2 linked regions of the Prochlorococcus marinus str. MIT 9312 genome follow. The protein of the gene in region 1 binds, or shares a complex with, the protein of each later gene. Links are inferred from orthologs where the notes say so. Each region holds a gene or a part of one and is shown on either strand. Other genes may lie near its edges.

Region 1 (3,512 bases):
TATGTGAAAGAGAGTAAAGATGAAGATTGGCCAGATGAAATGGATTTCAAAGTTGAAAGATGGCAAAGAGCTTCAGAAAAAGAGAATACCAAATCAAGAGATGAATCAAACCAAAAAGGTCAATTAAAATCAAGAAATCTTCCCAGATCAAGAAGAAGAAGAGTATAGTTGCGTAAATTCTTTAATTCCTGAATAACCTAATAAACTTTCTAAATGTGGATTGAACACTTCTCTAATAATTGTTAGGGGCTTTTTATCTCGAAAAAATCTATAATTCCTTGACCAGAATGGGCCTTTAAAACAAAATTCATCTTCTAACCAATTTGAATTAACAAGTGAAATTCGATCAACTTCTCTAAACAATTCTGATCTGTCTTGTGTTAAATTCTTCCAAATTGGTTCTTCTTTGGCTTTTAAATTTTCATTCACTTGTTCTGTATTCCACCAACTTTCTGCCCATGCTAGGTTTTTATTATTGTTTTTAATCCATACTTGTCTTCTAATTAAAGGGCCATTTAACTGATTTAATTCTTTAGGACCTTCTTCAATGAATAGAGGATCTAGTTGCATTGAAATTAATTTAATTTTCGTCTCTTGATTAGTTAAAAGTTGTAGATGTCTAGTCGGACTTCCATCTCCAAGCAGCATTAATTTCCATGGACCTGATATTTTTGGTAATGAATTTTTCACTAAAAAAGTAGAGGCTTTTTCTTCCCATAAAATTTTTGGTGAGTTAAAAAGTTTATTATTCAGTGCTCTGACGGATTACTTTTAAGATGATAACTTTTTTTGACAAAAATATTTGCCTTTTCTTTCTTTATTTCTCTTATTTTTAGCCAAACAAGTAATGCAGTTAAATCAGCTTTGCTTACTCCAGGAATTTTTGAAGCATCACCAAAATTTTTTGGTTTTATCTTATTCAAATTTTCTCTAGCTTCTAAAGATAATGTATCTATCTTTTCATAATTTATTTCTTGAGGTAGAGATTTACAGCTTTGACGATTTATTTGTTCAATGTTGTTTTTTTGTCTTTTAAGGTAACCCTCGTATTTAATATCTATTTCAACACCTTCCTGTATTGAAGAACCTAGATTTTTTTCAGTCAAATTATATTTAATTAGATCTGAATAATGAAAGTTTGGTCTTTTTAAGAGTTCTTTCAAAGTTGTTGAGCCTTTGATCTTTGATCCCGTGTCTAATTCTATGTTTTTTGATATTTCATCGGTATTTTTTAAACGGGTGTTATTTAATCTTAATTTTTCTTCCTCGAGGAGGTTCATTTTTTCTTGATAGGCCCACCATCTTTTCTCATCAATTAGCCCTATTTGATAACCTAATGGGGTTAATCTTCTATCTGCATTATCTCCTCTAAGAGTTAACCTATATTCACTCCTACTAGTGAGAACTCTGTATGGTTCTTTGAGATCTTTGGTAATTAAATCATTGATCATTGTTCCTATATAACTGCTTTCTCTAGTGAAGATTATTGGGTCTTTTTCGTTTAGTTTTCTTGTCGCATTGACTCCTGCAACTAATCCTTGTGCTGCTGCTTCTTCATAACCAGTAGTTCCATTAATTTGTCCAGCGCTAAATAAATATTCAATTTCTTTCGTTTCTAGTGATGTTTGGAGCTGTGTTGCAGGTATATAGTCGTACTCGACAGCATATGCTGGTCGCAACATTTTACATTCACTTAATCCAGGTAAGGTTCTTAAAAGTTCTAATTGAATATTTTCGGGTAAACCTGTAGAAAATCCTTGTACATATATTTCAGGGGTATTAATTCCTTCTGGTTCTAAGAAAATTTGATGTGATTCTTTATCAGCAAATTTAACGATTTTATCTTCAATTGATGGACAATATCTTGGCCCCTTACTATCAATAAAACCGCCGTAAATGGGAGTTAAATGTAAATTGTCTCGAATTAGTTGATGTGTTTTGGTAGTTGTTCTTGTTATGTGACAACTAACTTGGGGCATATTATTTTTTATATTTGGGTCAAACGAAAAATATTTATCTGCTGCAGTACTTGGTTGAGCATCTAATTCATCAAAAATTATACTTCTTTTATCAACTCTTGCTGGAGTTCCTGTTTTTAAACGTTCTGTTTTGATACCAATTTCGTGCAAATTTTTAGTAAGACCTTTTGCTGCTTGTTCGCCCGATCTACCAGCTGACATTGATTTATTTCCTATCCATATTCTTCCTTCTAAGAACGTACCAGCTGTGATGATAACTGATCTTGCTGAATAATAACTACCAAAGAAAGTCCTGACACCCTTTATTCTTTTTTTTACGATTTTTTTTGAGTTCAATCCAATTTCTTCAGTCTTTGCAATATCCAGTTCAGTAATCATTGCTTCTTTTAAAGATAAATTATCTGTATTTTGAAGGATTTCGATCATCTTTTTTGAGTATTCTCTTTTATCTGTTTGAGCTCTTAATGCCCATACAGCTGGTCCTTTACTTGCATTTAATATTCTTTTTTGTATAGCTGTTTTATCAGCTAATTTTCCAATGATTCCTCCTAATGCATCAACTTCATGCACTAACTGACTTTTTGCTGGCCCGCCAACTGCAGGGTTACAAGGTTGCCAGGCAATCCTATCTAAATTGATTGTGAATAAGGCTGTAGAAAATCCTAATTTTGCTGATGTTATAGCTGCTTCACATCCCGCATGTCCTCCTCCAATGACGACAATGTCAAAAGATTCATTTGTTGAGTGATGATCTTGCATTATTCGGATCGATTTAATTAGCTAAATTTCTAAATCTCGTAAATTGAGGTTCAAATAATAATTTAACAGTTCCTACGGGTCCATTTCTATGTTTAGTGACAATGATCTCTGTAATTCCTCTATCTTCAGTATCTGGATTATAGTATTCATCTCTATAAATCATTAATACTAAATCTGCATCTTGTTCAATAGATCCTGATTCTCTTAGATCGCTTAACATTGGTCTTTTATTTGTTCTAGACTCTACTCCTCTACTTAGCTGAGATAAAGCTACTACTGGCACTTTTAATTCTCTGGCCATGCTTTTAAGACCTCTTGTGATTCGTGAAAGTTCCTGCACTCTATTATCAGGGGTTGATCCTTCCATCAACTGGAGGTAATCAATCACAATTAATCCTAATTCTTTTTTTTGTTCAGCTATTAATCGTCTGCATAGAGATCTCATCTCTAAAACACTTAAGTTAGGTTTGTCATCTATAAATATTGGTAATTGACCTAATGAATTGATACCCTCTCCAAGTAAAGGCCATTCATCTTGCTGTAATCTTCCTGTTCTTAGCCTGCCACTCTCGATTCCAACTTCCATAGAGAGTAGTCTATATGTCAATTGTTCTTTACTCATTTCAAGGCTAAATACGCAAACAGGTAAATCTTGAGATTGTGCAACATTTTTAGCCAGATTAAGAACTATTGAAGTTTTTCCCATTGAAGGTCTGCCAGCAACAATTATCAAATCACTTCTTTGAAAACCTTGAGTCATCGCATCAAGGTCGT
Region 2 (3,014 bases), 1.5 Mb from region 1 along the record:
GGAGTTCTTAAAGATATTCTTATGCGGTTATCTGATAAAGGTATAAACGTTAGCGATGCCAATGTTAAAACTGCTTATGGTAAACCAGCTATTATAAATCTTTGTGTAGGTCTTGAAAGTTTTAATCAACTTCACAAAACAATTGAACAAATTAAATCAATGGCAGATGTTTTAGATATTGCCAGAGTTGGACAAAGTTAATTTTAAAATCAGATCTATCTATCTTTTACTTTTTATCTTGTAGATAAAGAAAACAATACTGCCGCAAATCAAAGCTAATAAAATACCTACACAAGATGAACCTAAGAGTAATTTCAGGGAAAAAATTCTACCTTGTTTCCATAAGTCATCAATAACTAAACCTTTTTCAAGAATTTTATTAGAAGAATTAGTTAAAAAAATCGAACCAACTTTATAGTTAAAATAATAAAGTGGAATATAAGTAAAAGGGTTGCTGATCCAGGTACCAATTGCAGCTAGAACAATATTTCCCTTAGCTATTTTAGCAAAAAATACCCCTATTAAAGTCTGAAACCCAAAAAAAGGAAAGCAGCCACTAAATACCCCTATAGCTAAACCTTTAGCATTAAAGAAAGGACTTCCATTCTGATTCCTAAATAATGATAGAATTTTCTTATAGGTAATATCTCTTTTAAATCTCATTCAGAAAGAAAATTTCAAAATTAAATTCTTGATAATCTTACTTAATTATCCATAACAAAGCTAGAGATGGATTCGATCGTTACTACAGAAGATACCATAGCCGCAATTGCTTCAGCTATAAGTATAGGGAAAGGAGGAGTTGCGATAATAAGAGTATCAGGGAAAGACTCAATAAATTCTTGCAAAAAGATTGTTCAAACTAAATCTAAATATGCATGGGAATCACATAGAGTTTTTCATGGTTTTATTCTGGAAAATAAACAAAATAAATTTATAGATGAGGTTTTAATTTTAGTAATGAAATCACCAAATAGCTTCACAGGAGAGGATGTTGTTGAACTTCATTGCCATGGAGGAATAATCCTAGTAAATAAAGTTCTACAGAGATTATTATCTAGTAATTCTAGAGTTAGACTTGCAAACCCAGGAGAATTTAGTCAAAGAGCTTTTCTTAATGGGAAAATAGACCTTACTCAAGCCGAGTCGATTAATCAATTAATTAATGCAAGCAATACCAGATCAGCAGAGCTAGCTTTTAGTGGGGTTCAAGGGAAAATAAAGAAAAAAATTAATGATATTAAAAATGACCTTATAAATCAACTTTGCGAAATAGAAGCAAGAGTTGATTTTGAAGAAGACTTCACAGATTTTGATTACAACAAATATCTAAAAAACATTAAAAAAGTAAAAGAAAAAATAGAATTACTAATAGAAAATGCAAAAAGAAATTCATATATTCACAATGGAATATCCATTGCCCTTATAGGTAAAACGAATGTTGGTAAAAGCTCTTTACTAAATTTGCTTGCAAAAAAAGAGAAGGCAATCGTAACTAATATTCCTGGAACAACTAGAGATGTTATTGAAGTTAATTTAACTATTAATGATATTCCAATGAAAATAATTGATACTGCTGGCATAAGAGAAACTCATGAACAAATTGAAAGTATTGGAATTAAAAAAAGTTTTAGGAAAATTAAAGAGTCAGATTTTATAATTTATATTTATAGTCTTGAAGAAGGATTTAATAAAGAAGACAAAAAAATAATACAAGAAATCCCCAAAGAAAAATTAATTACTATTTTGGGCAATAAAAAAGATTTAATTGATTGCAAAAATATTAATTCAAATGAGTTAAAAAACACAATTCTTATGAGCATTAAGAATAATGATGGCGAAAGATTATTAATCGACACAATCATAAAAAAATGCGGATTAAAACAAGTAGAAAATATCAATATATTTTTAAACGAAAGACATCTAACAAATTTGTCTTCTTGCCTATCTAATTTAAATGATACTGATGTAATAATTAAAAATAAATTGCCATTTGATTTGTTATCAATAGAACTGAGAGATGGAATTCAAAACTTATCTAAAATAACTGGTCAAGAATTAACAGAGGAACTTCTAGATAATATTTTTTCTAAGTTTTGTATTGGTAAATAAATTTGAGTTAAATTACATAGTGATATATAGTTGATTCTCTAACTTCAGTTTAATTTTTATTAATTAATTATTTTTTAGTTTAGTGGATTTAAATACTCCAATAATAAGTAAGATCATTGATAATTGGATCGATGAAGATATAGGTAGGGGAGATCTTACAAGGCCTTCTATTACAGAAGAGAATGGTAATGCATATTGGATTGCAAAAGAAGGTGGTATATTTTGTGGTGTCGAAATCATAAAAGAAATTTTTAAAAAAATTGATTTAAACATCAGTTCAAAATTTAATATCTCTGATGGAAATCAATTTTTTAAAGATCAAAAACTCCTGGAAATATATGGACCTTCAAAAAGTTTGCTAGCCAGTGAAAGAATAGGCTTAAATATAGCAATGCATTTATCTGGAATATCAACATATACAAAGAATCTTGTAAATAAGTTAGAAGGTACAAATATAAAATTAGCAGATACTAGGAAAACTACTCCTGGCTTAAGAATATTTGAAAAATATGCATTCAAATGTGGAGGTGGAGTGAATCATAGAATGGGATTATACGATGCAGCTATGATAAAAGAAAATCACATTGCATGGACAGATAATCTTAATAATGCAGTAAAAAAAATTCGACTAAATTCGCCTTTTACAACTCATATCATAATTGAAGCTGAGAATATCGAACAGGCAAAAGAAGCAGTATTAGCAGGAGCAGATAGTGTCTTATTGGATGAACTTAGCCCTGAAATAATCCAAAAAAACGTTCAAGAATTAAGAGATTTATCAATGAATAGCTTAAAAAAAGAAGTCAATAAAAATTTGATAATAGAAGTTTCTGGAATTAACCCTAAAGAAATTAGTAAATATCTAATAAAAGGTATTGATTTGATTTCAACAAGTTCTTCAA

The links.
Region 2: the proteins of mnmG (region 1) and mnmE are in contact, whole or in part, in a solved structure (PDB 9HIP), measured with the Escherichia coli proteins. The link is inferred for Prochlorococcus marinus str. MIT 9312 from one-to-one orthologs.

Annotation. Positions count from the first base shown.
Region 1 is NC_007577.1:1,658,171-1,661,682, reverse strand. What follows is about bases 245-3,205. They hold mnmG (tRNA uridine-5-carboxymethylaminomethyl(34) synthesis enzyme MnmG), read right to left. Parts: upstream 2,739-3,205; coding sequence 750-2,738; downstream 245-749. Other genes in these bases: dnaB (replicative DNA helicase), read right to left, coding at 2,752-3,205; PMT9312_RS09115 (chorismate lyase), read right to left, coding at 245-723. Outside these bases: PMT9312_RS09120 (hypothetical protein), read left to right, coding at 1-168; more of PMT9312_RS09115, read right to left, coding at 148-244; more of dnaB, read right to left, coding at 3,206-3,512. UniProt on the Escherichia coli protein: NAD-binding protein involved in the addition of a carboxymethylaminomethyl (cmnm) group at the wobble position (U34) of certain tRNAs, forming tRNA-cmnm(5)s(2)U34.
Region 2 is NC_007577.1:180,678-183,691, reverse strand. What follows is about bases 1-2,920. They hold mnmE (tRNA uridine-5-carboxymethylaminomethyl(34) synthesis GTPase MnmE), read left to right. Parts: upstream 1-729; coding sequence 730-2,112; downstream 2,113-2,920. Other genes in these bases: nadC (carboxylating nicotinate-nucleotide diphosphorylase), read left to right, coding at 2,195-2,920; PMT9312_RS00970 (DUF2062 domain-containing protein), read right to left, coding at 220-663; PMT9312_RS00975 (RelA/SpoT family protein), read left to right, coding at 1-201. In the rest of the region: more of nadC, read left to right, coding at 2,921-3,014. UniProt on the Escherichia coli protein: Exhibits a very high intrinsic GTPase hydrolysis rate. Involved in the addition of a carboxymethylaminomethyl (cmnm) group at the wobble position (U34) of certain tRNAs, forming tRNA-cmnm(5)s(2)U34.